Regions from separate parts of the Pectobacterium punjabense genome, predicted to be linked through region 2. Evidence: predicted binding sites of a transcription regulator. Region 2 holds the regulator's gene; each other region holds the start of a gene.

Region 1 (7,875 bases), 1.1 Mb from region 2:
GGCACCATTGACGTGAGTCAGGGTGCACTCTTCCTGCAAGATGAATTCAAGTTATCCGATCTGGCATTAACCTTCGGCGGACGTGTCGATAAGCATGAGACTTACGGTACAGAGTTCAGCCCGCGCGCTTACGCCACCTATAGCCTCACCGACAACTGGGTGGTAAAAGGCGGCGTCAGCAAAGCGTTTAAAGCCCCCTCAATTGCACAATCATCGGAATCGTACGCGATTGCCGCCTGCCGTGGCCGCTGCCAGACGGTAGGTAACCCGGATTTGAAGCCTGAAACGTCAATCAGCTATGAAGTCGGCACCGCTTATGAAGCCGAGCGCTTTGGCGCGGGTGTTACTTTATTTAATAACGATATTAAAGACATGATTCAGGTTCAGACCTGGGACAGAGTCGCGACGCGCCTCACCTATGAAAATGTGAATAAAGCGCGAATTCAAGGGATTGAAACTTCATTCTGGGTCGATGTGACAGATGACCTGAACTGGACCACTAACTGGACTATTGTCGACGCGGAAGATCGCACCACCAGAATGCGCCTGAAGCAAACGCCAAAAAATACGGTTAACACGCAGTTGAACTGGCAGGCGTTAGATAATCTATCGACTTATATTGCTTACCAATACACCGGCAATCAATATCTGTTTGATAAAGAGGTCAGCAAAACACGTGGCTTCAACACCGTGGATATCGGTGCCACCTATACGCCAGTTAAAAATGTGGACCTGAAATTAGGACTCACTAACCTGACCAACGAAAAACGGGATTACGTCGCAACCAACAACGACTACTTCCTGTCTGGGCGGACGATATACGGCGGCGTGAGCTACAAGTTCTGATACCAATACGTTCTAATGAATGACTCGGAGCCCGCTAACGCGGGCTTTTTTAGCAGCAGAGAAAGGTAGTGACGTCGTACTCTCTCAGCAGATACGCACCTTTAAAGCGGCGTCCGGCGTAAAAAACGGGGGTCAGATCGGTCAACAGCTCCAGCTCAAACTCGCGTTTAGTGATATCCAGCGCCACCAGTCTGGCATCCAGAAAATCGAAGTAGTGCCGAACCTGCGGATAAAGCGCCTTGAACAGGCTCTCTTTTGCCGAGAAACTTACCGTCAGCAGGCAGCAGAACGACTCCTCCCGCTCCAGAAACCACTGGAACTCTTCGTCACCAATGATTCCGGGCCACAGCGACTGCGCACGCTCGTCGGATATAAACCCTTCGATATCAACCCCCACGCACGACAGCTCGTCATTACGCACATGTGCAGCGCAAAGAACGCTGTCTTTATTATGACTCAGCGAACCAGCGATGTTTTCCGGCCATTGCGGCGAACGATCCTCCCCACTATGCAGAACAAAATCGGGGTGACCCAACTTATTCAACACATGTCTGGCAAGATAACGTCCAGCCAAAAATTCAGCCCGCCGTTTCGGTACAGCACGCTCTAGCGCATCAGAAAAAGGAATATTCGCCTCAGCGAAAAGTGCATCATCATAGGCAGAAGAATGGAAATGGCAGCGAGCAGTAATACCTGGGTAGGCGGCACCGTCCGTTGCCCGTGGAAAAGTAATCCATTCAACATCATCAATAAAAGCAGAAAGCATGTCACTCCACTCAGGCAAGCAATCGCGCCCACATTCAGTAAACATCGCGTAGATCACGCTTAAACCCTGAAAAACGTAGGGTTTAAAACGAACAATGGGCGACTTTCGCCGCCCATCATCTCGCTACTGCAAGAATGCCTGGTTACATTTACAGAGCCAAAAAGAACCCTGCGATGCAGGCGCTCATCAGGTTAGAAAGCGTACCTGCCGCAACCGCTTTCAAACCAAAGCGGGCAATATCCTGACGCCGAGTCGGTGCCATACTGCCCAAACCTCCAATAAGAATAGCAATAGACGAAAGGTTAGCAAAGCCGCACAGCGCGAACGAAATCACAGCCTTGGTATGATCCGACAGAACCTGCAAGCCAGCGGCCTGCACCACGTCATCTGCTTTCAGATATTCACTGAAATTCATGTAAGCGACGAACTCGTTGACGATCAGTTTTTGCCCAATGAACGAACCCGCAACGGTCGCTTCATGCCATGGAACACCGATTAAGAAAGCAACAGGTGAGAATATCCATCCCAAAACCAGTTCCATTGACAGTTGCGGGTAATCAAACCAGCCACCGATCCCCCCCAAAATACCGTTAAGCAGTGCAATCAAAGCGACAAAAGCCAGCAGCATCGCCCCCACATTCAGCGCCAACTGCATCCCAGAAGCCGCACCGCTTGCCGCCGCATCAATGACGTTAGCAGGGCGATCGTCGCCATCGACAAAGCCCCCCATTTCATCATGATCGTGCGTTTTTTCCGTTTCCGGCACCATCAGTTTGGCAAACAGTAACCCACCCGGTGCCGCCATGAAGGACGCGGCTATTAGATAGTCCAACGGCACGCCCATTTGGGCATAACCTGCCATCACAGAGCCTGCAATCGATGCCAACCCACCACACATCACCGCAAACAATTCTGAGCGCGTCATATTGGCGATGTATGGTCGCACCACCAGCGGTGCTTCTGTCTGTCCAACAAAAATGTTAGCGGTTGCAGAGAGCGATTCAGTACGGGACGTTCCCAGCAGTTTTTGCAATCCGCCGCCTAATAAGCGGATGACCCACTGCATCACGCCCATGTAATACAGTACCGCCACAAGGGAAGAGAAAAAGACGATAATTGGCAATACACGGAATGCGAAAACGAACCCGCCACCGCCAAATACCTCGAACATTTTGTCGGAAACCAGACCGCCAAAAATGAATGACACGCCTTGATTTCCGTAGGCGATAACGTTTGCTACACCGCCCGTCATGCCCTCCAGAATCTTGCGCCCGACGGGTACATATAGCACCAAGGCACCGATACCGATCTGAAGAATGAAAGCACCGGCTACGGTACGCAATCTGATCGCTTTACGGTTACTGGACAACATAACCGCGAAAAAAATCAGAACAAGCATGCCGATGAGACTCATAACGAGTTGCATGTGAAGTTCCCTATAACGCGTGAAAAAAGTGAAAGCATAATAAAAATCGTTTCGCCAGAACGGTAAGCACGCGCTGGTGAGCCGATTATAAAGAGTGGCCCGTGAAGGTCGCTAATTTATGTCACAAATACATACAACATCGAACAGCCCAAAACACATAATAGTGATCTACGTCACAATTTAATGGTCGGCATATGAAATCAAAATGACTGTTTTGCCTATTGTCGCACAGAAATAACAGAAAAAGCGGAAGCAGAGCGTCGTTCCGCTTTGGGGAATATCGTGGCGTAACAGTAGCCGTGCTACGCCGGAGTGAGCCGCTCAAACAGCCTAAGCGAATTCTGCCAGAGCGCCTCCGCTATCTCCTCAGGCGGTTCTGCGCGCAGCGCACACAGCGCTTGAAACGCACAGGGAATACGTTCAGGCCGGTTTGGCTGCCCCTGATAACCGCTCATCGGCATATCGGGGGCATCCGTTTCCAGCAAAAGCCGTTCTAACGGCAGTTGCGCGATTGCCTGACGTGTTTTATTCGCTCGGTCATAGGTAATGGTTCCCCCTACACCAATGTAGTAACCCAGCCGGATAAAGGCCTCCGCCTGCGCCAGGCTGCCCGCAAAGCCGTGAACCACACCAGTACGCGGCACATCAATACGCCGGAGTAATTGTGCCAGTCGGTCATGGCTGCGCCGCGAATGCAGAATCACTGGGAGATCGTATTTTTTCGCCAATCTAAGCTGCGCCTCAAGGAAAGCAAGCTGTCGCTCGAACTGCGGTTCCGGCATATAGAGATCCAAGCCAATCTCACCGATCGCCACCAGCGTTGCGGGCAATTGGCTTAGTTCATCCTCTAGCCGAAGCAGATCGCTTTCCTGATGTTCAGCAATATAAAGTGGATGAAGGCCAAGTGCGGCGTAAAGCGAAGAATAGGTGCGAGCAAGCGTCAATACGCGCTCAAAATGCTGAGAAGCCACCGCAGGAATAATGATGCGTTCAACCCCAGCGTCTTGCGCCAGACGCAAGCTTTCCGGTGCATCATCGTAGAATAGGGGAAAATCGAAATGGCAGTGGGTATCGATAAAACGATGTCGTTCAGAAGGCACGTCGCTTCTCTCCGCTAAGATTAAGCCCGTCAGATGAGGCAACCTAATCGACACACAAGTCATATCCTGCCAAAGCATCATGGCAGAATCGGACTTGTCGTTGCGGTGAAGCCTCAGTGTAACGTGGTTTTCTCTGAGGATACCTCTTCGTGGGCTTTTCCGTAACCCTCTTGTAAGACGCCGGACAAGTAATCATTACTTCCTTCCAGCCAGGCACAGTCGCTGTCAAACCAATCGGCCCACAGCGCCAAAAAGTTCCCTTTCCACTGTTTCCATTTGCCAACAACGATATCGCTATTCATCATAAACCTCCTGATAAACTGTCGAAATGCAGCAAATACACGAGTAGTATCGGTAAAGGATTAGTGTGCCGGTAAAATGTGACAGCCGCGTGGCGCGGCTGTGTGCTCTGCATGACAATTATTTAGATAAAATAATGCGCTGTGCTACGGTCGTTTCCGACCGGTGAACAAGCTAAGCAGAAACAGAATAATACCGACCACAAAGACGATTTTCGCCGCGCCAGCTGCCGTACCGGCCAACCCGCCGAAACCCAGTGCTGCCGCGATCAGTGCGATAACTAAGAATATAATGCCCCAACGAAACATACGCTCTCCTTACCAGACAAAATGAAGAATCATGGTGGTCATCCTGACGCGCGTCGTGCGTCCTGATTGCGTATCCACAGGTGGTGTTTTATTGTGCGGATTAAGTAGGGTTACCCGCGATAACGGATAACCCCGAGTGAAATAGCTATTATTTAACTGTCAGGTCGTTTTTGACGCTTTTCACACCGTCAACAGCCTTCGCAATACTCTCTGCCCGGTCGGACTGCGCTTTGTTATCCACTGTGCCACTCAATAGCACAACGCCTTCTTGCGTTTCGACTTTCACTTTACGAGACGGAACAATATCATCCGCCAACAGTTTGGCCTTAATCGTGCTCGTTACTACGGCATCATCGGCGTAAGCGCCAACCGATTGTGATTGATTATCTTTAACCTGAAGTTTGTCGCTAACAGATTGGACGCCCTCAACCTGCGTGGCTATTTCCACTGCTCGGGTGCTGAGTGCCTGACTGCCGACAAAGCCACTCACCGTAACGACGCCATTTGATGTTTCGACTGAAATGTCGCTGCTGGTAATTGATTTATCTTCCAACAACGCGCTCTTCACTTTTGCCGTGACAGCACTGTCGCTCATGTAGCCAGACGCTTTATTAGCGGAGCTATCGATTTTTGCACCAGTTGTATCCGCGATACGCTCTACCTTCTGCCCTAACGTTTCTTCAGCCATTGCACCACCAGCCAGAATCGAACTCAGGGCAACTACGATCAGCGATTGTGTCAATTTGGTCTTTTTCATCGATGTCTTCCTTCTTATGCTTTTCTGTAAACCCGAAATAACTGACCCGGGTCACGTTTACGCCTGCACAGTCATCAGCAAATCAAGGTGATAATGACGTTGCCAATACTCCGATGATTCTCTCTTCCTACATAAAAAATCAGAGTATTGAATTGCAAAAGCGAAACAAATAAAAATAATGAACCAACTTAAATTGCATTAACAGTTGAACGAGCCAAATCAGTTAACACGCTGTTAACTATAGCCTACAGAATGAGAAATCACAGGGGAGCAAGGGGAAATGCACAGCAATTCAGATTTGTCTGTTGCACCGAGGCGAGAAAGGAAGCAGAGAGAAATAAAAAAATAACACATTGATTTTTAAATCATTTAAAAATAAAAACACCCGGCATTTTTGGCCTAAAACCAAATATAACCGGGTGATAATTAGTTTAACAAAATGGTTACTATTTAAACGCCATGATCACGGATTTTTCGTGAAATCGTGGCACAATTCAGCGAAATTAATGTCGTTATAAGATTAATGTTCACGCGTTTGGTGGAACGTGACTTCAGGATAACGTTCCCGCGTCAGGTTCAGGTTCACCATCGTCGGTGCGATATAGGCCAGATTATCGCCGCCATCCAGTGCCAGATGCAGTTCGTTCTTACGCTTAAACTCTTCGAATTTCTTCACATCACTGCACTCAACCCAGCGCGCGGTTGAAACGTTAACGGACTCGTAAATCGCCTCAACGTTGTATTCCGTTTTCAGACGGGCAACCACCACATCAAACTGCAGTACCCCAACAGCACCAACAATAAGGTCGTTGTTGGTCAATGGACGGAATACCTGCACCGCGCCTTCCTCGGACAGCTGTACCAGCCCTTTCAGCAGTTGCTTCTGCTTGAGCGGGTCACGCAGGCGGATACGACGGAACAGTTCCGGCGCAAAGTTGGGGATACCGGTGAATTTCATGTCTTCACCCTGTGTAAACGTATCACCAATCTGAATCGTGCCGTGGTTGTGTAACCCAATGATATCGCCGGGGTAGGCTTCTTCAATGTGGGAACGGTCGCCTGCCATAAAGGTCAACGCATCTGAAATCACCACGTCTTTGCCCGTACGAACCTGACGCAGCTTCATGCTTTTTTCATATCTTCCGGACACAACGCGCATAAACGCTACGCGGTCACGGTGTTTCGGGTCCATATTGGCCTGAATCTTGAACACAAAACCGGTGAATTTCTCTTCCGCTGCCGTCACTTCGCGGGTATCCGTTTTACGCGGCATCGGCGCAGGTGCCCAGGCGACTAATCCGTCCAGCATATGGTCAACGCCAAAGTTACCCAGCGCGGTACCAAAGAAGACTGGCGTCAGCTCACCGGCAAGAAACGCATCCAGCTCAAATTCGTGCGATGCCCCTTTAACCAGCTCCAGCTCTTCACGCAGTTGCGCAGCCAGTTCTTCACCAACAGCGGTATCCAGATCCGGGTTGTCCAGCCCTTTAACGATGCGCACTTCCTGAATCGTATGGCCTTTACCGGTCTGATACAGATAGGTTTCGTCTTTATAAAGGTGGTATACGCCTTTGAACAATTTACCGCAGCCAATCGGCCAGGTGATCGGCGCGCAGGCAATTTTAAGCTCACTCTCGACTTCATCCAGCACTTCCATCGGATCGCGGATGTCACGGTCGAGTTTGTTCATAAACGTCAGAATAGGTGTATCACGCAGACGAGTGACTTCCATCAGTTTACGCGTACGATCTTCGACCCCTTTTGCAGCGTCGATCACCATCAGACAGCAGTCCACCGCCGTCAATGTACGGTAGGTATCTTCGGAGAAGTCTTCGTGCCCAGGGGTATCCAGCAGGTTAACCAGACATTCACGATAGGGGAACTGCATCACGGACGTGGTGATGGAAATACCACGCTGCTTTTCCATCTCCATCCAGTCGGATTTCGCATGCTGGTTGGAACCACGCCCTTTTACCGTACCGGCAGTCTGAATCGCCTGTCCGAATAGCAGGACCTTTTCGGTAATCGTCGTTTTACCGGCATCGGGGTGAGAAATGATAGCGAACGTTCTTCTTTTAGAGACTTCGCGGGCGTATTCACTTGGAGACATGATTTTCAGGTTTCTTTTGTTAGCCACCCGGCGCCAGCATCAAGTCAACAACACACCGATGTCAGATCGTCAGGCAAAGCGGAAATAAACTGTAGCCAAGCATTTTCCCTGATTTAACGTGCAGACACAATCGGTGATGGCATAAACAGCGCGGATGAATCATGCCTTGAGTCACCGTTCTGATACCGCGACCAACAATTACGCCATAAATCATTTATAAAGTTATCATTTATCTTTGCCGATAATGTTTGGGTCAATATTT
Region 2 (7,875 bases):
CCTTTCCGCTTTAGCTTTCGCGCCCCGGAATCGCTGCCTAATCCACTCATGAAGATGGAAAAGATCAGCGCAGGCTACAACGACAAGCTGATTCTCGAATCCATCAAACTCAATTTAGTGCCGGGTTCGCGCATCGGGCTGCTCGGCCATAACGGCGCAGGTAAATCTACGCTGATCAAGCTGCTTGCTGGCACGCTTGCCCCATTGAAAGGAGAAATCGGGCTGGCAAAAGGCGTTAAGCTCGGTTATTTCGCCCAGCATCAGTTGGAGTTCCTACGTGCAGACGAGTCACCATTGCAACATTTGGTGCGCCTGGCTGAGCGGGAAACGGAACAGCAGCTACGCGACTACCTCGGTGGCTTCGGTTTTCAGGGCGACAAAGTCACCGAGATCACCGAGCGCTTCTCCGGCGGTGAAAAAGCGCGTCTGGTGCTGGCACTGATCGTCTGGCAGCGTCCAAATCTCCTGTTGCTCGACGAACCGACCAACCACCTCGATCTGGACATGCGTCAGGCGCTAACCGAAGCGTTAATCGATTTTGAAGGCGCGCTGGTTGTCGTCTCGCACGATCGACACCTGATCCGTTCTACCACCGACGATCTCTATCTGGTACACGACCAGAAAGTAGAGCCATTCGACGGCGATTTGGAAGATTACCAACAGTGGCTGGTTGGCCTGCAACGTCAGGAAAATACGGCCGATGAAACGCCAAAAGAAAATGCTGCCAACAGCGCACAGGGCAGAAAAGATCAGAAACGCCGTGAAGCCGAGTTGAGAACACAAACTCAGCCACTGCGTAAGCAGATCACCAAGCTTGAACAGCAGATGGAGAAGCTGGGGGAAGCGCTCGCAGCACTGGAAGCTCGGCTGGCGGACAGTGCAATCTACGACATCAGCCGCAAGGCCGAGCTCACCGATTGCTTGCAACAACAAACCAAAGTCAAAATCGAGCTAGAAGAAACGGAGCTGTCCTGGCTGGACGCACAGGAACAGTTAGAACAGATGATGCAGAGCGAATAAATCTGATGTCCCTCTCCTGATAACGTCGCGAGCGATAAACCGCTCACGACGTTATCAAACCAGCATGAATGCCAAATCAACGTTAATGCCAAATCAACAACACGCAGGCAGCGGTTAGCAGCCCCATTGATACGTTGAAGATGATCCACGCTTTCTTACTGCGTAGCAGTCGCCCAATCACCGTACCAAAACCCAGCCAGATGACACCGGAAACCAGATTCACCAGCACAATGCCGATGCTTATCGCGATCACCGAATGGTTATAGCCTTCACCCGCCAGACTAAAGCTGGCCACCGCGCCCAACGCCATGAGCCACGCTTTCGGGTTTAAGAATTGCAACAACCACCCTTGATAAAGCCGGATCGGCTGAGGCGGCGCAACGGATGTCTCCAACCGTTCGTAAGCCGCCGTGGCGATTTTCCACGCCAGCCAAAGCAGATAGGCGCTACCGAGGACTTTCAGAATAAAGTGCAACGAAGGATAAATCAGAATCAAACCGCCGACGCCGAATGCGACCAGCAGCAAAATGCTCTGCATCCCCAACATGATGCCAACCATCAGCCACAGTGAGCGCATAAAGCCAAAATTCGCGCCCGAAGTGGTCAACAACATATTATTCGGCCCCGGTGTGATAGCCGCTACCCACAAAAAACCTAACATCGAAAGAAATAAACTCAGTTCCATTATTTGTGGGCGCTCCTGACCCAAATGTCGTACCAACTGGCAGCATTGAAGCTAACAGTGTGATATTGATCGTACAAGAGCCGACAACAAGATTTTCATATCCTTTATGCATGACCATTTTCATCCGCTAAGCGGTGCGCATAATCCGCATCTGCAAACGCTATTACCGCGCCTGATTCGCCGTCACGCGCAGTTCTCACCAGTCTGGCAAGCGCTCGAATTACCCGACGGCGATTTCGTCGATCTGGCATGGAGCGAAGCGCCCGCGCAGGCACGGCACAAACCACGCGTGGTGCTGTTCCACGGGCTGGAAGGCAGCTTTCACAGCCCATACGCCCACGGCCTGCTACATGCTTGTAAACAGCGCGGCTGGCTGGCCGTCATCATGCATTTTCGCGGGTGCAGCGGTAAGCCCAACCGGATGAAACGCATTTATCATTCTGGCGAAACCAGCGATGCCAGCTATTTTTTGCACTGGATGCAAGAAACGCTGGGCGCGGCGCCTACCGCTGCCATCGGTGTTTCTCTCGGCGGAAACATGCTGGCCTACCTGCTCGGTCAGCAGGGTGAAGGCTGTTCCCTGTCCGCCGCCGTCATCGTTTCCGCGCCGTTGATGCTCGAACCTTGCAGCCGTCGGATGGAACAAGGATTCTCCCGCGTCTATCAGCACTACCTGCTGCGCCTGTTGAAACAAAACGCCAGCCGCAAGCTGGCAGCTTACCCGGACACGCTGCCGATCCAGTTGCCGCAGTTGAAGCGAATCCGCCAGTTGCGCGAGTTTGATGACGTCATTACCTCCCGTATCCACGGCTTTCACGATGCCACTGACTACTATCGACGCTGTAGCGCGCTGCCGCTGTTACCTCAAATACGCAAACCACTGCTGATCATCCACGCAAAAGACGATCCTTTTATGACGTCAGAGGTCATTCCCGATCTGTCGCAGTTACCGTCTAATATTGAGTATCAACTAACGGAACACGGCGGGCATGTTGGCTTCGTGAGTGGTACGTTATTGAAACCGGAAATGTGGCTGGAACAGCGCATTCCCAACTGGCTTAGCCCATTCTTGGACCACGCCGCCGATCCTTCTTCAGGAACCACTTTTACTCAGGAACCCTAGCGTGATTATTCCCTGGCAACAGCTCGATCCAGAAACGCTGGATAACATCATCGAATCTTTCGTGCTGCGTGAAGGCACCGATTATGGCGAGCAGGAACGTTCGCTGGCGCAGAAAGTAGAAGATATCCGTAGTCAGCTCCAATCTGGCGAGGTCGTTTTGGTGTGGTCTGAGTTGCATGAGACGCTAAATATTATGCCACGCGGGCAGCTCAATGCAGGTGGACATGCTCCTTATTGAGCATGGTGAAAGACGTGAAAGAACGCGCCAAACATGCTAACAATGGGAACCATTACGTCATTTTTGAGAATGTGCGCAGGCTTTCAGCCTATGCGCGCATCGCGATCACGGAGTCACGCGCCTTATGTCACATCAGCATCCGATTATTGCGGTTACTGGTTCCAGCGGAGCGGGAACCACGACAACCAGCTTGGCCTTTCGTAAGATTTTCCAGCAGTTCGATCTACGTGCAGCCCAGTTAGAAGGCGATAGCTTTCACCGCTATACCCGCCCGGAAATGGACATGGCGATCCGCAAAGCGCGTGATTTAGGGCGCCACATCAGCTATTTCGGCCCAGAAGCGAATGATTTCAGCCTGCTAGAACAATCGTTTATCGAATATGGTCGACATGGTCGCGGCCAGACGCGTAAATACCTCCACACCTACGATGAAGCGATTCCCTATAATCAGGTTCCCGGGACATTCACACCGTGGGAACCCATGCCGGAACCTACCGATATCCTGTTCTACGAAGGGCTGCATGGTGGTGTGGTCACCGAACAAAATGATGTGGCACAGCATGTCGATTTGCTCGTCGGCGTAGTACCGATCGTCAACCTGGAGTGGATTCAAAAGCTGATTCGTGACGTCAATGAACGCGGTCATTCGCGTGAAGCGGTGATGGATTCTGTCGTCCGCTCCATGGAAGACTACATCACCTATATCACGCCGCAGTTTTCTCGTACGCACATCAACTTCCAGCGCGTACCCACCGTGGACACCTCTAACCCGTTTGCCGCCAAGTCAATTCCTTCACTGGACGAAAGCTTCGTCGTCATTCACTTTCAGGGGTTGGATAATATTGATTATCCCTATCTGCTCGCCATGTTGCAGGGGTCGTTTATCTCCCACATCAATACGTTAGTCGTTCCCGGCGGGAAAATGGGGCTAGCGATGGAGCTCATCATGGCACCGCTGGTACAGCGGTTAATCGAAGGGAAAACGATAGAATAAGCATCAAGATACACGGGGAGACCACAGGGATGAGGCCTCCCTACGGGAACCTCCCCCTATGTTTCCCCTAATAACAGGCTTAAGTGACCAGAATGAGTACCCAGAGAAAGGGATTATTCCAGCACTCTAATTTCGTGACTGTGCGTCACCTCGACGGCTTTGCCCAGCATCAATGCCACAGAGCAGTATTTTTCCGCTGACAGGGCAACAGCTCGCTCGACGGCTTTATCGGTCAGCCCTTTTCCCGTCACGGTAAAATGTAGATTGATATGGGTAAATAAGCGCGGCGCTTCAGAGCGGCGCTCCGAGGTTAATTTCACCTCACAATCCGCCACGTCATTGCGACCTTTTTGCAGAATCGACACCACATCAATCGCGCTGCATCCCCCTACGGACATCAACACCATTTCCATCGGACTGGGCGCTTTATCGCCGGAATTACCGTCCATCAATACCTGATGCCCTGATGCGGATTCGCCCAAAAACGTTAAGCCTTCAACCCATTTTACCCGAGCCTGCATGATGCCTCTCCACTAAAAATTTTTTGAAAATTTATACCGTTACTGTACAAAAACCAGCGTTAATCAGAGCTTTGTCATGCTGAAGCGAGACAACACAAGACACATCCTTAAAGCTGTGTTAAAACGAAAATAGAATAGACCTTTTCTGGACAAAGCCAGAAACGAAGAAGATGATGATGACGTAGCCAGACATACCCAGCCACGTTTACGGTGCGGCAAGGCAGCAACCGGAAAATCAAGGGTACAGTGGTTCCAGTATATTCCCTGACGTCATTCTGACTAGACTGAATTTTATTTTTTTAGCAGTTAAACACGCCGTACAGGGAACTCTGACCCCTGTAATTTGCGCAGTGAATTACAACAGAGGATGATAGCGAATGGTTCTCGGCAAACCGCAGACAGACCCAACTCTCGAATGGTTCCTTTCCCATTGTCATATCCACAAGTATCCATCGAAGAGCACGCTGATTCACCAAGGTGAAAAAGCAGAAACGCTTTACTACATCGTGAAAGGCTCTGTCGCAGTGCTAATCAAAGATGAAGAAGGCAAGGAAATGATTCTTTCCTACCTCAATCAGGGCGATTTTATTGGTGAGCTCGGCCTGTTTGAAGAAGGTCAGGAACGCAGCGCCTGGGTTCGGGCAAAAACCGCCTGTGAAGTGGCTGAAATTTCCTATAAAAAATTCCGCCAGCTCATCCAGGTTAACCCGGATATCCTCATGCGCTTGTCTGCGCAAATGGCAAGCAGACTTCAGGTTACCTCTGAGAAAGTCGGCAACCTCGCCTTCCTTGATGTGACCGGCCGTATCGCCCAAACATTACTCAACCTGGCCAAACAACCTGATGCCATGACGCATCCAGATGGCATGCAAATTAAAATTACCCGTCAGGAAATTGGGCAAATCGTTGGCTGCTCGCGTGAAACCGTGGGCCGCATTCTGAAAATGTTAGAAGACCAGAACCTGATCTCTGCGCACGGTAAAACGATTGTCGTTTACGGCACTCGCTAAATCCCTGTCGCTGTACCCTACCAACAAAAAAGCGTGAAGCCTCTGCTTCACGCTTTTTTTATGGCGAGCTTCCTGCTCACCACCCTACGGGTCGTTGCTAACGCAACGCTGAAAAACGTTCCCTACGTTTTTTTATGGCGTAATCAGTTTGCTGCGTTAACGACCTGCGCGACGGCTTTAGCGAATTTCGCCATTCCCTGCACAATATCGTCTTCATCAATAATCAACGATGGCACAAAGCGGATCACGTTCGGCCCTGCCATCAAAACCATCAGTCCCTGCGCCGTTGCAGCAGCCAGGAACTCTCCCGCGCGGCCATGCCACTGCGGTTTCAACTCGGCACCCAACAGCAGCCCCATCCCGCGGATTTGCTCGAATACGCCGTACTGCTGGTTAATTTTCTCCAGTTCACTGACAAAGCGCTCGTGACGAGCCGCTACGCCCGACAGTACTTCCGGCGTGTTGATAATATCCAGCGCTGCTTCCGCCACCGCACAGGCCAGAGGGTTACCGCCATAAGTGGTACCGTGCACCCCAACCGTCATGGCTGATGCGATCTCTTCTGTCGTCAACATCGCGCTAATCGGGAACCCACCGCCCAACGCTTTAGCCGTTGTCAGGATATCCGGCGTAATACCATAGTGCATATAGCTGAATAATTTACCAGTACGCCCCATCCCGCTCTGCACTTCATCAAACACCAGCAACGCTTTATGTTGATCGCACAAGTCACGAACGCCCTGCAAAAATTCAGGCGTAGCGGGGGTAATTCCGCCTTCACCCTGAATCGGTTCCAGCACGACCGCACAGGTGTGATCGTCCATCACCGCTTTAACCGCAGCGAGATCGTTGAACGGAACATGCACAATATCGGCAGGCTTAGGCCCGAAACCATCGGCATATTTAGGTTGTCCACCAACTGAAACGGTGAACAGCGTGCGACCATGGAATGCATTGTAGAAGGCGATGATCTTGGTTTTATACGGACTATGGCGTTTAACCGCATAGTGACGCGCCAGCTTAAATGCGGCTTCGTTAGCCTCTGCACCAGAGTTAACAAAGAACACGCGATCGGCAAAAGTGGCATCGATCAGTTTGCTGGCAAGGCGTAGCGCAGGTTCATTCGTGAAAATATTGCTGGTATGCCACAGTTTTTCGCCCTGCTGCTGTAAGGCGTTAACCAGCGCCGGATGGCAGTGACCGAGCGCCGTGACCGCGATACCACCGGAGAAATCGATATATTCTCGGCCATCCTGATCCCAGACGCGGCTCCCCTTACCTTTCACTGGTACAAACTTCGCGGGTGCATAAACCGGCAAAATAACCTTATCGTGGGTATCCCGTGTCACTGCTTTCTGCTCTGCTGCCATTTGCTGCCTCACTCTGCTGTCCATTACGTCAGAAATGAAAATATAGTCAATAAATATGCATAAAAAATCAATCGCAGGCAATATTAAATCAGCCGATGAAGAAAATAACTTTCTATACGATTAAATTTTAAGGAAATTATCCAAAAGCTGATGCCCTTGCTGGCTGAGAATGCTCTCAGGATGAAACTGCACGCCTTCCAGCGGCAATGAGCGATGACGGACTCCCATAATCTCGTCACGCTTCCCTTCATATTCGCTCCAGGCGGTAACCTCAAAGCAAACGGGTAGCGAAGCGGGATCAATGATGAGCGAATGATAGCGGGTAACCGTCAAAGGCTGGGCCAACCCGGTGAAAACACCCGTATTGTTGTGCACAATTGCTGAAGTTTTGCCATGCATCACTTGCCGCGCCCGCACCACCCGCGCGCCGAACGCCTGCCCCATCGCCTGATGGCCAAGACACACACCCAAAATAGGCAACTTATCAGCAAAGTGACGAATAGCCGCCAGTGAAATGCCCGCCTCGTCTGGCGTACAAGGGCCAGGAGAAATCACCAACCGCTCGGGCGCAAGCCGTTCAATCTCGCGCAGCGTCAGTTCATCATTACGCTTCACCACGACTTGTGCGCCAAGCTCACAAAAGTATTGATAAAGGTTGTAGGTAAAGGAGTCGTAGTTATCGATAATTAGCAGCATATTGACTTAATGTTATGATAAATATTAGTTATTTAAATTAATCCTACTCTTGATATCCACAATAATACCCGAAAATTATGCCAATGAATTTTTCATAGACGCATGCAACACTGATTATTGTATCTGCGTATAGCTAGAAGCATGGCGAGAGGTCGATCTTAGTTGCATCCAGAGGCGTGTTAGAGGGCAGGAAGCAGAGATTCCGAGTTAAATGTGCA
Region 3 (7,875 bases), 1.1 Mb from region 2:
GTCGATCAGACCACCACCTATCCACCACAAACAGCAACGCTACCCAAAGTCAGCAACTGGCAGCAGTTGACGAGCGAAGGGATTTTGTCGCTGCACCCAACGCTGTTGATGACCTGGCAGGATGCCAACCCGCCGCAGGTACTTAATCAGCTTGAGCAGGCTGGCGTAACGGTAGCCCGTTTTACCCGCACGCCCAGCACGCCAGCGCAACTGCTTAGCAATATTCGTCAGGCTGGGGCATTGCTCAATCGCACGGAGGCTGCCGAGCAATTGGCCACCCGTCTCTCTCAGCAGCTCAGTGCGGTATCAGAGCAGCTAGCAACGCGAAAAGATCGCGTCAGCGTTGTGTTTCTGCTGAGTGTTGGCGGCGGTGCAGCGCAGGTCGCGGGGAAAAATACCGTAGTAGATAGCCTGATCGCGCTGGCAGGCGGAAAGAATATTGCCACGCATAGCCAGTATCGTATTTATGGCGGCGAGGCGATGATTGCGGCGAACCCAGAGGTGGTTGTGGTGACCACACAAAGTGTGGAAAACGGCGTGGAGGCGCTAGCGGCCGTGCCCGGTTTAACGCAAACCGCAGCCTGGAAAAACCAGCGTATTATCGCGCTCGATCAGGCGATTTTACTGGGAATGGGGCCGCGCGTCGCCGAAGCGGTTGAAGCGCTGAATCGCGGATTTTATCCTTAACAAAACGAATATATCCCCTAGATAACACGGCCTCAATAATGAGGCCGTATCACACACTTACTGAATACCCTGACTGCGCAGATAATCTTCATAGTTGCCGGTGAAATCGATCACTTTATTTGGCGTAATTTCCAGAATTCTGGTCGCCAACGAGCTGACAAATTCACGGTCATGAGAGACAAACAGCAGCGTTCCTTCATACATTTCCAGCGCCATATTCAGCGATTCAATGGATTCCATATCAAGGTGGTTGGTCGGTTCATCCATCACCAAAATATTTGGACGCTGCATCATCAGTTTACCGAACAACATGCGGCCTTTTTCACCACCGGATAACACCTTCACTTTCTTCTTGATATCATCCTGGCTGAACAGTAAACGGCCGAGTATGCTGCGCACGGCTTGCTCGTCGTCTTTTTCCTGTTTCCACTGGCTCATCCAGTCAAAAACGGTCAGTGTGTCATCGAATTCGTATTCGTGATCCTGCGCGTAGTAGCCAATTTTTGAGTTTTCAGACCATTTCACCGTACCGCTATCTGGTTCAAAATCACCGACCAGCGTTTTCAGCAATGTCGATTTACCGATACCGTTGGCACCCAGAATAGCGACTTTCTCACCCACTTCGACCATCAGTCCCAGCTTGCTGAACAGTGGGCCATTATCAAAACCTTTGCTCAGCGCTTCGACTTCCAGCGCATTACGGAACAGTTTCTTATCCTGATCGAAACGGATAAACGGGTTTTGACGGCTAGACGCTTTCACTTCATCCAACTGGATTTTATCGATCTGGCGTGCGCGCGATGTCGCTTGCTTGGATTTAGAGGCGTTGGCGCTAAAGCGGCTAACGAACGATTGCAGTTCGGAAATTTGCGCTTTCTTCTTGGCGTTATCGGCCAGCAAACGCTCACGAGCCTGCGTCGCGGCCGTCATGTATTCGTCGTAGTTGCCAGGATAAATACGCAGTTCGCCGTAGTCCAGGTCCGCCATGTGCGTACAAACCATGTTCAGGAAGTGACGGTCATGCGAGATGATGATCATGGTGCTGTTACGCTCGTTCAGCACTTGCTCCAACCAGCGGATAGTATCGATATCCAGGTTGTTGGTCGGTTCGTCGAGCAGCAGGATATCGGGATCGGCAAACAGCGCCTGCGCCAACAGGACACGCAGTTTCCAACCGGGAGCAATCTCACTCATCAAGCCATAGTGCTGCTCAACAGGAATTCCCACACCCAGCAACAGTTCACCCGCGCGTGACTCTGCGCTGTAACCATCCATCTCACCGTATTGCACTTCCAGATCGGCGACTTTATAGCCGTCGGCTTCGCTCATTTCAGCCAATGAGTAGATGCGATCGCGCTCTTCTTTTACCGCCCACAGCTCGCCGTGGCCCATAATAACGGTATCCAGTACGCTGTATTTTTCAAACGCGAACTGATCCTGACGCAGTTTACCCAGACGTTCATTAGGATCGAGGAAGACGTTACCGCCGCTCGGCACCAGATCGCCGCCGAGAATCTTCATAAATGTAGATTTACCGCAGCCATTTGCGCCAATCAAACCGTAACGGTTGCCGCCGCCAAATTTAACGGAAATGTTTTCAAACAACGGCTTGCTGCCGAACTGCATGGTGATATTGTTGGTACTTAACACAGCACTTATACTCGAGTCGGAATGTGATTTGGCGCGCATTATGCCACAAGCGCGCGTCAGGATCGCGGTTAGTTTTGAGTAATATTTAATCGATAGCGCATACAGGAGAGAAATGCGATGCCTACAGTACGTCGTTTCAAACAGGTCGATGTTTTCACCCAGCAGCCTTTCAAGGGCAATCCGCTTGCCGTCATTATGGAAGCGAATGGGTTAACCGATGCGCAAATGCAGGATATCGCGCGTTGGACAAACCTGTCAGAAACCACGTTTGTCCTGCCTGCTACCGATCCTCTGGCGGATTATCATGTTCGTATTTTTACGCCAGAAGCGGAAATGCCCTTTGCCGGACACCCCACGCTAGGCACGGCACATGCCCTGCTGGAAGAAGGATTGCGCCCTAAATCTCCGGGCCAGTTAGTGCAGCAGTGCGGCGTTGGCCTAGTCCCAATCAATATCGGTGATGACAAGAGTCTGGCGTTTCACGCACCGCAGGCTACCATTGTGCCGTTTGACGATGAACACACGCCGCTGCTGGAAAAAGCGCTCGGCATTACGGGTTTTGATAGCGCCACTATCGATAACCGCTACCCACCCACCGCGGTACAGATGGGCATTCGCTGGCTCGTGGTTCGTGTCGATAGCGCTGACACCTGTCTTAACATCATACCGGATGCAGACGCGCTCACCGCCGTGCAAAACCTCAGCCAGACCAACGGCATCGCCATCTATGGCCCGCACGATAACGCAACGCCTGCCGACTATGAAGTTCGCACGTTCTACATTGAATGCGGCCATCTTAAAGAAGATCCGGTTACCGGCAGTGCCAATGCCTGTCTGGCAACGCTGCTTCGCCAGCAGCACTCTACCAATAACGTCACCGCACCACTCAGCTATCTGGCTCGACAGGGCACGATGCTGCACTGCGATGGCCGCATTACCGTGACTTACCTGAACGATGAACCATGGATCGGCGGACACAGCGTCACAATCGTTGACGGGACGTTACAGTATTAGAAGGGAGAAGTTTTATGGAAGCACCACTGGTAGATACGTTATTTACAGATAAATTGTATCAATTAAGCCATCAGCCCCACCTACGCTTAACAATACAGGAAGAAAGCGATGCCGATGCGATTTTTACCCTGATCCAACAGGAAAAATCGCGTCTGCGGCAGACGTTGCCCTGGCCGGATTCTGTCAAGACCGTCGATGACACGCGTGAAACCATTCGCGGCAACAGAAAGGAATTCTTCGCCAAAACGGCAGCCGTGTATGTCATCCGTTGGGACGACATGCTAGCGGGCATCGTCTCTTTCAATACGATTAAGAACAAAGAAGGCACCATCGGGTATTGGATCGCAGAAGAATTCGAAGGTAAAGGCATCGTTTCTCAGGCCGTCAGTACACTGATAGCAGCCTATGTCGATGCCAGCCTCATTGAGCGCTGTATCATCAAAGCATCAACTGCCAATACACGCAGTAACGCTGTCGCCCAACGACTTGGTTTCCGTTTTCATCACATGGAAAAAAAGGCCGAGAAGATTAGTGAGCAGTGGTTCGATCACAATATTTATCACTATTCCGCCTGACACTGCCTCGTAGTGTATTCCCTCACCTGATTCGCTGCTCTATCGGGCGCGCATCAGGTTCTTTTCACGCCCGGAACATTCCATTTGCCAAGTCGTTATATTTTTGTGACTAACATCACAAAAATGTTGAAATCCAATTTCATCTCCGCTACCATTAAAAACGTGATGAACATCACACTTAATTAACCCGTTAGAGGAGTCTGAAAATGACTATGTTTCGTAAAATCAGCAAATTCTTCAAAAGAGTGGGAGATGTTTATGTCAGCTACTGTGAACGTATTGGGTCAATCATCAGCCCGTTCTGATTGTGATGTAAACAATCTCTAAAGCCGCCTCTACCAGGCGGCTTTTGTTTTTCTTGCGCCCCTATTCTTGTTTATCTTCCTTTCTTTTTTGTCTACCCGCACAACACAGATTTGTGCAGCACGCCGCATGCCTGAACATTCTCTTTTAAAAACAGCCCAATGCATTTCTCTCTCACGGCAAAATCACCATTAACAGACTATGCTTTTCTGTAGCTGTACTTGCTTTGCGTCCCCGACGTCTGCGCTAAAAGATATAAGGACATGGCTATGAGTAAAGTGAAACAACAGGATATTGACCGTCTGATCGAGCTAGTCGGCGGGCGTGAGAACATCGCAGCGGTTACACACTGCATCACTCGCCTCCGTTTTGTCTTGCACGATGCTTCCAAAGCGCATCCCAAAAACATTGAAGAAATGCGAATGGTGAAAGGCTGCTTCACGAATGCCGGACAATTTCAGGTCGTGATCGGCACTGATGTAGACGAGTATTATAAGGCGCTGCTCGCCACCACGGGCAAAGGTGAAATCAATAAGGAAGAAGCCAAAGTCGCTGCCCGCCAGAATATGAGCTGGTTTGAACGCAGTATTTCACATTTTGCCGAGATCTTTTTCCCGCTGCTCCCCGCACTCATCAGCGGAGGTTTGATCCTCGGGGCGCGTAACGTTATCGGCGATATCCCGATGCGCGACGGGCAAACGCTGGTACAGCTCTACCCAACCTGGCAAACCGTCTATGATTTCCTCTGGTTATTGGGCGAAGCCATCTTCTTCTATCTTCCTGTCGCCGTCTGCTGGTCAACCGTGCGTAAAATGGGTGGCACGCCCATCCTCGGTATTGTACTGGGTATCACGCTGGTGTCGCCGCAGTTGATGAATGCCTACCTCATCGGCCAACAAACGCCGGAGGTGTGGAATTTTGGCTGGTTCACGATTGAGAAGATAGGTTATCAGGCACAGGTTATCCCTTCCGTATTAGCCGGGATGGCGTTAGCGCTGATCGAAACACGGCTGAAAAAAATCGTACCGGATTACCTCTATCTGGTGGTCGTGCCCGTAACGTCGCTCATTCTGGCTGTTTTCCTGGCACACACGTTGATTGGTCCGTTTGGTCGCATGATTGGCGATGGCGTCGCCTGGGCCGTTAAAGCAGTCATGACAGGCAGCTTTGCCCCCGTTGGTGCTGCGCTATTTGGATTTCTGTATGCACCGCTGGTCATCACAGGCGTGCACCAAACCACGCTGGCGATTGATATGCAGATGATTCAGAGTATGGGCGGCACACCTGTCTGGCCACTCATTGCGCTGTCTAATATTGCGCAGGCTTCGGCCGTCGTAGGGATAATACTCGTTAGCCGGAAAGCAAACGAACGTGAGATTTCTGTCCCTGCGGCAATCTCAGCCTTTCTTGGCGTGACCGAACCGGCCATGTACGGGATTAACCTGAAATACCGCTTTCCAATGCTATGCGCCATGGCAGGCTCCGCTGCCGCCGCACTTATTTGCGGCCTGTACGGCGTAACCGCAAATGGTATCGGCGTGGGAGGACTGCCGGGCATTCTCTCCATCAAGCCGCAGTTTTGGGGGATCTTCGCCATCGCCATGCTGGTTGCTGCCGTCATTCCAATTATGCTGACATCGCTGGTCTATAAGCGCAAAATCCGCAATGGCACGCTAGAACCCGTATAACCGTCACAATATCTATTCAGCCACGTCTGTTGAGCCGTGGCTATATCGCTACAGGAGGATTTTTCATGAGTACGTCACTCCCCTGGTGGCAAAACGGCGTAATTTATCAAATCTACCCGAAGAGCTTTCAGGACAGTACCGGAAATGGCACTGGCGATATCGCTGGCATCACTTCCCGACTCGATTACCTGCAACAATTGGGCGTCGATGCGATCTGGCTGACTCCAGTTTACCTCTCTCCTCAGGTTGATAACGGCTATGACGTCGCCGACTACTGCGCCATCGATCCAACCTACGGCACCATGGCCGATATAGAAACGCTAATCGCCGAAGCACATCGACGCCATATCCATATCGTTATGGATATGGTGTTCAATCATACTTCTACGCAACACCACTGGTTCCAGAATGCTCAGGATCGCCGTAGCCCCTATCGCCATTTTTATATCTGGCGTGATGGGAATGACGGCGCACTGCCCAATAACTGGCGTTCAAAATTTGGCGGCTCAGCCTGGCAGTGGCATGCGGAAAGCAAGCAGTACTATCTGCACCTGTTCGCCACCGAGCAAGCTGACCTGAATTGGGAGCATCCGCGTGTACGGGATGAACTAAAACAGGTCTGTGAATTTTGGGCGGATAAGGGCGTGGATGGGCTGCGGCTGGATGTGATCAATCTGGTTTCCAAACAGCAGGATTTACCATCAGATGCACAGGGCGATGGACGCCGTTTCTATACCGACGGTCCCCTGATTCATGAGTACTTGCAGGAATTCAGTCAGGATGTTTTTCAGCCCCGTGGCTTGATGACTGTCGGCGAGATGTCATCAACCTCGTTAGATCACTGCCGCCGCTACGCGGCACTAGACGGCAGCGAACTCTCCATGACGTTCAATTTTCATCATCTGAAAGTTGATTATCCGAATGGGGAAAAATGGGCGCTGGCGGAACCTGATTTTATTCAGCTCAAGAAAATTTTTAATCACTGGCAACAGGGTATGCACAACCACGCCTGGAACGCCCTGTTCTGGTGTAATCACGACCAGCCGCGTATTGTGTCGCGTTTTGGTGATGAAGGTGAATTCCGTGTGCAATCCGCCAAGATGTTGGCGATGCTGCTTCACGGTATGCAAGGCACGCCCTATATCTATCAGGGCGAAGAACTGGGCATGACGAATCCCGGCTATACGCAAATTGAACAATATCGCGATATTGAAAGCCTGAATCAATTTACCGAACAGCGCGACCGCGGTCAGGCAGATGACCACATATTAGCGATCCTCGCCAGCAAATCGCGCGATAACGGTCGTACGCCAATGCAATGGAATGACAGCAACCATGCTGGATTCACGACCGGTACGCCATGGATAACACCATGCCAAAATTTCACCCACATCAACGTGGAGCAGGCGCTGGCGGATAAAGCATCCGTCTTCTATACCTACCAGCAGCTTATCGCTATGCGTAAAGCACTTCCGCTGCTAACGCACGGAGGCTACCAGGATTTGCTGCCTGACCATCCCACTGTCTGGTGCTATCAACGAATCTGGGAAGGACAACGACTTCTGGTTTTGGCAAATCTCACTAAACAACCGCAGCGCTGGCAGCCACCAACGGATACCCATGACCACCGCTGGCGACTGTTATTCAGCAATTATTCTGATGCACAGCCCCAGCCCGCCATTCTGGTACTACGCCCATTTGAGGCCATATATTGGGTACAAGGAATGCAGGAAAAAGAGGGAAAGGTTTAGAGGGTATCAACTATCAGGTGAGATGTAGCGGGTCATCCCGCTACATTGTCAATGATCTAACATGAGCTATTCGGCCGTTTACACTGATATCAATCGGCATTGTCGCAAGGGATGACAGAGCGATGTTCTCAGCGAGTTTTCGTTCTCAGGGACATTCCAACTCAGTGTGGAAAAAATTAGCGCTTAGCCAGCAGCAATCCCAATACC
Region 4 (7,875 bases), 140 kb from region 2:
GCACGGGCTTCAGGCTGGTAGCCGTATTAACCAGCGGCGCAAACGGCGTGGCAATCGACCCCATGAAGTCGGTATGGCTCAGAATCGCGTCACGCAATGTCGGCTTGTGGCTGCTGTGCGTCGCTTTCGCACGCTGAATGATGTCGCCAATTTTGACATCTGACGGGCAGGCGACTTCACAGCGTTTGCAGTTAGTACAGTATTTCAGCGCATCATCGTACAGCGCCGGATCTTTACGCCGCAGACGTTCACCGTCTGGCCCAGCCTGTTTCGGGCCAGGGTAAAGCGGGTTCACACGCGAAACCGGACAGTACGTGGTACAGACCGTACACTTGATGCAATCTTCAAAACTGTTATCGCTAAGCAGGCTCATGGGTTGCCCTCCTTCAAAATCTGTTCGGCAACATGAAGCGCACTGAGCAAGGAAACCCCCGCTCCGCATCCCTGTACAATAGGGTCGAACCCTTCCAGCACCGCACCAATCGCATACAGGTTGTTGACCGTTTCTCCCCCGATACGCGGATGCAGATGTTCATCGACAATCACACCAAATTGCATATAAGGCTGTGGCGCAAACACATCCTGCTGGCTCCAGCCCTCACGCTGCTCTGCAAACCGAACGTCCAGCCCAAAGACCGGCTCAGTCACCCGATCGAACTGCGTCACCAGCCCGTTGCTGAAGAAGCTACCACTCGCCAGCACCGCGTACTTCGCCCGTAGCGGGATATCACGGTGATGGTGGCTGTGAACGGCAATCTCCTGCGAAGACAGCGATGCACGCACCGCGCGATCGCCCGGCATCACCATGCCACCCAGTTGACGGAAACGCTGCGACAGCGCCTGATGCAAACGTAACCCGAGTACTGACGGCGGTAAGGTTGGCAGCAGCAGCACCGGTTTACCTAACGCATCAGCGAGTTCACGCACGATCTCGGGGCTATCCAATCCCAGACAGGCAGGCATGATGATGGCATCGTTACCGTTGGCCAGAAGCGACAGTTCGTCCACCAGCGCCGCACGATTTTCTGGTCGATCCAGCACACGGGCGATGTTTACCGCACGGAATTCGCTGGGGTTTTGACGTAACCGATCCAACACGGGCAGCTTGAGCTCATCGCTGCGCGCCGCAATACCCTGCGTCTGAAGCGTGCCGGCCACAATACGAGACTGAAAATCCAGAAAGCCTTCAATACCGGCAATCAGCGGGTTGTCGCCAAAACGGGAATCCGGCAGACCACGCATTACGCCATCAACCGGGCTTAGCCAGCATGCACGAAACTTACCTAACGGCGTCATACGCCAGTGGTTCTGCTGATGGTTGCCCAACAGGGAGATAGTGCTGCGTTCCAGCAACGCCTCGACCTGTGGCAACAGTGCGGCAATCGCGGCCGCCCCCATACGAGAATAAGGGTGATGAGGAGCCTGGCTCGCTAGCGCACCCAGTGCCTCAAGCGGCTGGCTAACGGGCTGCCCGTCAGGAAGATGGGAAAGTAAATCCAGCGCACCGGAAGAAAAATGCAGCGCATTCTGCCCAGCGCTAACAATTGCGCAGCGTTTTCCCTGCTCCGCCAGGCGAATGCCGCAGGTCAGCCCCGCCAACCCGCCGCCGATAATCACAACGTCATAGCGCATGACGATCCTCCTGACTGTCGCTGGCCGTCAGGCCGCACAGTCCCTGATAAATCCAACTGGTAAACTCGCTTTCGCGTAGCGCATTGCCCCATGCGACGGGGCGAATGCCTTTCCAACGTTCGTTCAAAAACTGGCTGAGCTGCGTAAGCGACTGCTCTGGCGTCGCGGTTCCCAGGCGGCATAACAAACCTGCCGCGCGACAGGCGCACAGCTCACCCTGACAGGTGCCCATGCCAACACGAGTACGCCGACGCAAATCAATCAAGTTATTCACCTGCAACGATTCCACGGCGTAGCGCACTTCCCCTGCCGTCACGGCTTCACATTCACACACCAGACTGCGATCCAAACGTTCACCGGACAGCATTCGCCCGGCACGCTCACCGTGGCGATAGATCGCCGAACCGCGCAGTGGCGCAGAGAGCGGTTTTGCCGCAGGGTAAGCTGACAGGGCGTGGGGGGCTGTTCTCACCTCTTCCAGCGATTCTGAGCCGGGCAGCGGCGTCTGCGCCGTCGAACACGCGACGTCATGACCCAGCTTTTTACAGATAGCGTCCGTCACCCATTCAGCCATCAGGCGATAGGTCATCAGTTTGCCGCCGGTGATAGTAATAAACCCTTCCAGCCCGTCACGGCTGGCATGGTCAAGCAGCACAATGCCGCGGCTCACGCTACGCCCGCTAGGGTCACTATCGTTGGCAACCAGCGGGCGCACGCCTGCATAGGCGCGTAGAATTCTCGTGCTTGCCAGCGACGGCGCCAACATCGAGCCTTCCCGCATCAGCGTTTCCACCTCGGCAGGCGTCACCAGCATATTGTCGATCTGATCGTAGTCGATGTGGGTTGAGGTGGTGCCAATCAGCGAAATGGTATCGCCCGGCACCAGAATGTCGGCATCCGCCGGTTTACGGCAGCGGTTGATCACCATGTTGTTGATACGGTGTCCAAGAATCAACAGCGCGCCTTTTGCCGGGAACATGCGCACACGCAGATCGGCATATTCCGCAATCTGTTGTCCCCAAATACCGCCAGCATTAACCACCACCTGCGCATAGATTTCTGTTTCTACACCTTTTTTGTGGTCGAAAACGCGCACACCGGTAATGCGATCGCCCTGACGAATCAGCCCGATAACTTCATGATAGGTTAGGACTTCCGCGCCATGCTCGCAGGCATCAATCATGTTGGCCGCCGTCAGGCGAAAAGGATCGACAGAGCCATCTGGCACGCGAACCGCGCCAATCAATGTAGGGTTTGCCGCCGGCTCAAGCCTAAGCGCTTCCTGCGGGTCTATCGCCTGTGCGCGAATCCCCGCCTGCTGGCAAGCGGTAATGAATTGCGTCTGCCAGCCGAGGTCATCTTCCGGCAAGGTGATAAACAGGCCATCGGTAGGTTCAATGCAATGGCGAGCGATCCGCCGGAGAATCTGGTTCTCTTCAATACATTCGCGGGCAGATTCGCCATCGGTTACCGCATAGCGGGCACCGCTGTGTAATAAACCATGATTACGCCCGGTCGCACCGGTCGCAATATCATAGCGTTCAAGCAACAGGCAGCGCAGTCCACGCAGGGCACAATCCCGTGCCGTACCCGCCCCCGTCGCACCACCGCCGATGACAACCACGTCAGTTTCACGCCAGTTCCCAGTGTTTTGCATCATATTCTCGCTCCAGGCGGAGGATATAGAGGGTATATATGTTGCTATTGGGACACAAAAAGGAGGGTTAATGTTTGATAAAGAGCAAAAACGAACACTAAACGAAAATAAATGAGAGTTTAAAAACGATAAGTGTGATTTACATCACTAAAACCACACTGTGTAATTTTCCGATTCTGTTAACATGAGCGCAAAAATCGTCACAGTTTCATAAAAGTGTAACATTAGCGTCATGAATCACACTCATTTGCACGCTATCCCCTTACAATAACGTTCGTAATAGAACAAAAAAGCTATCGTTTTTTTTCGCATTGGAGATATCTATGCTGAGTATTTTTAGGCCCGCAGCCCACCAGCCACGCGTGTCGCAGGATCGTGTCGATCCCCTCTATCGCCGCCTACGCTGGCAGATTTTCATGGGGATCTTTTTTGGCTACGCCGCCTACTATCTGGTACGTAAAAATTTCACCCTGGCCATGCCTTACCTGATTGAGCAGGGTTTCTCGCGCGGCGATCTTGGCTTTGCGTTGTCCGGTATCTCCATCGCCTACGGCTTTTCCAAATTCATCATGGGTTCGGTATCTGACCGTTCCAACCCACGGGTTTTCCTGCCTGCCGGTCTGATTCTGGCGGCCGCCGTGATGCTGTTCATGGGCTTCGTGCCGTGGGCAACATCAAGCATCGCGGTTATGTTCGTCCTTCTGTTCCTGTGCGGCTGGTTCCAGGGAATGGGCTGGCCACCGTGCGGGCGCACCATGGTTCACTGGTGGTCGCAGAAAGAACGTGGCGGCATTGTGTCAGTATGGAACTGTGCTCATAACGTCGGCGGCGGGCTTCCACCTCTGCTGTTCCTGCTGGGTATGGCCTGGTTTAACGACTGGAAAGCCGCACTCTACATGCCAGCCTTCGCCGCGATTCTGGTTGCACTCATCGCATTTGCCTTAATGCGTGATACCCCGCAATCCTGTGGTCTACCACCAGTCGAAGAGTACAAAAACGACTATCCGGTTGATTACAATGAAAAAGATGAAGAGGAACTGACGGCTAAGCAGATTTTCATGCAGTACGTTTTCCCGAACAAACTGCTGTGGTACATCGCTATTGCCAACGTCTTCGTTTACCTGCTGCGTTACGGCATCCTCGACTGGTCACCAACTTACCTGAAGGAAGTGAAGCACTTCGCGCTGGATAAATCCTCTTGGGCTTACTTCCTGTACGAATACGCGGGTATTCCGGGCACGCTACTGTGCGGCTGGATGTCTGATAAGGTCTTCAAAGGCAACCGTGGTGCAACGGGCGTGTTCTTTATGGCACTCGTCACGATAGCGACCATCGTTTACTGGATGAACCCAGCCGGTAATCCGGGTGTGGACATGGCGTGTATGATCATCATCGGCTTCCTGATTTACGGACCGGTTATGCTGATTGGCCTGCACGCGCTGGAATTGGCACCGAAGAAAGCAGCCGGCACCGCAGCGGGTTTCACTGGCCTGTTTGGCTACCTCGGTGGCTCCGTTGCCGCCAGCGCCATCGTTGGCTATACCGTTGACTTCTTCGGTTGGGACGGCGGCTTTATGGTGATGATCGGCGGCAGCATTATGGCGGTACTTCTGCTAATTGTTGTTATGCTGAATGAGAAAAAGCATAAAGCCGAGTTAGCCAACCGCGCTTAACCCGCTCTTGTAAGCATCCCTCTGGCGGCGTCCTGATGACGCCGCCTTTCTCTCAACAGAAAGAGGTTTGATCGCATGAACGTTACCGTAACATCCCTACTCTCCGCCCTCGCGCTCTCCGTTTCCTTTAGTGCTGTTAGTCACGCTGGCACTTCCGCTTCATCAACCGATAAAATCGTCATTGCCCATCGTGGTGCCAGCGGCTATTTACCTGAGCATACGCTTCCGGCGAAAGCGATGGCCTACGCGCAGGGTGCCGATTATCTGGAGCAGGATCTGGTGCTCACCAAAGATAACGCGCTCATTGTCCTGCATGACCATTATCTGGATCGCGTTACCGATGTGGCAGAACGTTTTCCGCAACGCGCCCGTAACGATGGACGCTTTTACGCTATCGACTTCACTCTACAAGAGATCAGGTCGCTGAAATTCACCGAAGGATTCGACATCAAAGACGGCAAGCAGGTACAGAGCTACCCGAACCGCTTTCCGATGTGGAAATCCGATTTCCGTATTCATACCTTTCAGGAAGAAATTGAATTCATTCAGGGTCTGAATCACTCAACTGGCAAGAACATCGGCCTCTACCCCGAAATCAAAGCGCCATGGTTTCACCATCAGGAAGGGAAAGACATTGCCCGCGAAACGCTGGCCGTGCTGAAGCAATATGGCTATACGAAGAAAAGCGATAAGGTCTTTCTACAATCGTTTGATGTTGCAGAGTTAAAACGCATCAAAACCGAATTGCAGCCACAAATGAAGATGGATCTGAACCTGATTCAACTGATCGCCTATACCAACTGGCATGAAACCTACGAGAAACAGGCCGATGGAACGTGGGTGAATTACAACTACGACTGGATGCAGCAGCCCGGTGCAATGAAACAGATTGCGACCTATGCCGATGGTATCGGCCCGGACTACCACATGCTCGTCCAGAAAGGGGCGACGCCTGACCACATCACCTTTACCGACATGGTGAAGGAAGCCCACCAGCATAAACTTCAGGTACACCCGTTTACGGCAAGGGCAGACCGGCTACCGGCGTACGCCAACGATATCGATCGGCTCTACGATATTCTCTATCGTCAGGCAGACGTTGACGGCCTGTTCACCGATTTTCCCGACAAAGCGGTCGATTTCCTGAAAAAACCGCGCTGAAGTTCAGCTTTCCCATCGAGCACCGCATGCCCGATGGGACATCGGTTCAAGAATATACGGATTACTTCAGAAACAATTCCCGCAGGTAATTCGGCACCGCGCTGTCCGCGTTAGAGCCAATCACCTCACGATCTGGCAGTAAATCTTTCAGGCGCTGATGCGCGTTCTGCATCACGCAGCCTTTACCCGCCATCGACAACATTTCGTAGTCGTTCATGCCATCGCCAAACGCGACACACTCTTTGAGCGAGAAGCCGATAATCTTCGCCACCTGCTCCAGCGCGTGGCCTTTAGACACGCCGCCCGCCATCACTTCCAGACAGGTGAGCGTCGAGAAGCTTACGTTGACGCGATCGCCCCAGCGCGCGTTGATCGCTTCTTCCAACGGCAGCAGCTGTTCATGGGAATCGCAGGTAAAGAACACTTTGCTGACGCCATCAGTCTCAAGTAGTGCAGGTTCAAACAGCTTGTATTTAAAGATCGATTCTTTGAAGAATCGCTCTTCTTCCGCACGCGGACGGTTCATAAACCACTCATCATCGCGGTAAACGTGCGTCAGCATATCGGGGTTATTATGTACGACGCTGTAAAGGTCGCGGGCAATATCCTGATCCAGATTGTGGCTGAAAATCAGCTCACCCTGCGAGTTGTGCACGCGCGCGCCATTCGAGGTAATCATAAACGCGCTGATACCGAGATTATCGCGGATCTGCGCGACATCCATGTGATGCCTTCCGGTAGCGAACACAAAGTGAATCCCTTTCTCCGTCAGCAGCCTGAGGGTTTCTTTCGCATACGGGGACAGCGAGTGGTCAGGTGACAGCAGTGTGCCATCTAAATCGGACGCAACGACATGGTACATAACGATGAGATCTCACTTCTGGTGTATTGGCGGCATACGCCGCAAAAATTAATGATAACGCGCAAAGTGCGAAAAGATCAGCGCAAATGCCTGAGCGCGGAGGTTATCCGTTTCAAAGAGAATTTCATGCCGCGCACCGCAGATAACCTGTAAAACGCCGTCAGAATTGGCGTTTCCATTCTGCACCAGTGCCTGACAGAACGCATTCTGACTACGGTTATCGACCACGCGATCTTCCTGCGCCTGCAATAGCAGAAGCGGCGTGGTGATGGCGCTAGCCTGTGCCAGCAACTGTTTTCCCGCCTGTAGTGCCTCGCGCACCCAATGGTAAGTCGGCCCGCCTACGCGCAAATCCGGTGAATCCGCATAAAAGCGGATGCTGCGCTGGTAACGCTCACGACTGTGCGTCAGCACATTCATCCGATAAGGTAAAGGACGCCACTGCCCGGTGCCGATAGCGTAATAATCACGTATCGCCGGGCGGCGCTCCGCCCAATCAACAATCCATCCGGCCACACAATGAGGAAGCGGTAAACGAATGCCAAACATCGGTGCACACAGTGCCGCCGCATCAAATATCGCAGGTTGGCGAGCCAGAAGCTGTGCCAAAATCGCTCCGCCCATGGAATGCGCTAGCGCAAACCGCCGGGTATATCGCTTAACATCAAGATGTTGCTGACACAGTGTTTCGGCATCATCGACATAATCACTGAAACGCAGCACGTGTCCACGGTGGCCGTCTTGCAACATCCGTCCAGATCGCCCTTGCCCACGGTGATCCATAATGAGCACATCATAGCCGTGATGAAAGAGATCGTAAGCCACTTCGCTATATTTGACATAGCTTTCGATACGGCCTGAAAAGACAACAACGATCTTGTCATGCTGGG

The links. Region 2 encodes CRP, which controls carbon source genes, mostly activating them, when cyclic AMP is high. Its sites were predicted from a motif close to ATGTGANNNNNNTCACAT; they were not measured.
Region 1: E2566_RS02800 (NupC/NupG family nucleoside CNT transporter) is a predicted target of CRP. The motif match lies at 3,200-3,217, and genes of this name have one in related genera.
Region 3: E2566_RS14265 (ABC-F family ATPase) is a predicted target of CRP. The motif match lies at 2,359-2,376, and genes of this name have one in related genera.
Region 4: glpT (glycerol-3-phosphate transporter) is a predicted target of CRP. The motif match lies at 3,422-3,439, and genes of this name have one in related genera.

What each region holds. Positions count from the first base shown of each region.
Region 1 covers NZ_CP038498.1:599,989-607,863, reverse strand. Annotated here, with positions in the region: gene E2566_RS02810 (TonB-dependent receptor domain-containing protein) at 1-846, shown strand, start outside; gene E2566_RS02805 (4'-phosphopantetheinyl transferase family protein) at 896-1,612, opposite strand; gene E2566_RS02800 (NupC/NupG family nucleoside CNT transporter) at 1,761-3,038, opposite strand; gene E2566_RS02795 (TatD family hydrolase) at 3,341-4,138, opposite strand; gene E2566_RS02790 (CsbD family protein) at 4,252-4,440, opposite strand; gene E2566_RS02785 (DUF1328 domain-containing protein) at 4,585-4,746, opposite strand; gene osmY (molecular chaperone OsmY) at 4,895-5,503, opposite strand; gene prfC (peptide chain release factor 3) at 6,024-7,613, opposite strand.
Region 2 covers NZ_CP038498.1:4,258,172-4,266,046, forward strand. Annotated here, with positions in the region: gene E2566_RS19370 (ABC transporter ATP-binding protein) at 1-1,020, shown strand, start outside; gene E2566_RS19375 (LysE family translocator) at 1,103-1,705, opposite strand; gene E2566_RS19380 (hydrolase) at 1,812-2,828, shown strand; gene E2566_RS19385 (YheU family protein) at 2,830-3,066, shown strand; gene E2566_RS19390 (phosphoribulokinase) at 3,191-4,060, shown strand; gene E2566_RS19395 (OsmC family protein) at 4,174-4,581, opposite strand; gene crp (cAMP-activated global transcriptional regulator CRP) at 4,959-5,591, shown strand; gene argD (bifunctional acetylornithine/succinyldiaminopimelate transaminase) at 5,735-6,961, opposite strand; gene E2566_RS19410 (aminodeoxychorismate synthase component II) at 7,082-7,657, opposite strand.
Region 3 covers NZ_CP038498.1:3,132,215-3,140,089, forward strand. Annotated here, with positions in the region: gene E2566_RS14260 (heme/hemin ABC transporter substrate-binding protein) at 1-687, shown strand, start outside; gene E2566_RS14265 (ABC-F family ATPase) at 745-2,337, opposite strand; gene E2566_RS14270 (PhzF family phenazine biosynthesis protein) at 2,455-3,351, shown strand; gene E2566_RS14275 (GNAT family N-acetyltransferase) at 3,366-3,926, shown strand; gene treB (PTS trehalose transporter subunit IIBC) at 4,499-5,917, shown strand; gene treC (alpha,alpha-phosphotrehalase) at 5,983-7,668, shown strand; gene elaB (stress response protein ElaB) at 7,845-7,875, opposite strand, start outside.
Region 4 covers NZ_CP038498.1:4,399,630-4,407,504, forward strand. Annotated here, with positions in the region: gene glpC (anaerobic glycerol-3-phosphate dehydrogenase subunit GlpC) at 1-373, opposite strand, end outside; gene glpB (glycerol-3-phosphate dehydrogenase subunit GlpB) at 370-1,632, opposite strand; gene glpA (anaerobic glycerol-3-phosphate dehydrogenase subunit A) at 1,622-3,292, opposite strand; gene glpT (glycerol-3-phosphate transporter) at 3,613-4,962, shown strand; gene glpQ (glycerophosphodiester phosphodiesterase) at 5,038-6,123, shown strand; gene yigL (sugar/pyridoxal phosphate phosphatase YigL) at 6,185-6,985, opposite strand; gene pldB (lysophospholipase L2) at 7,034-7,875, opposite strand, start outside.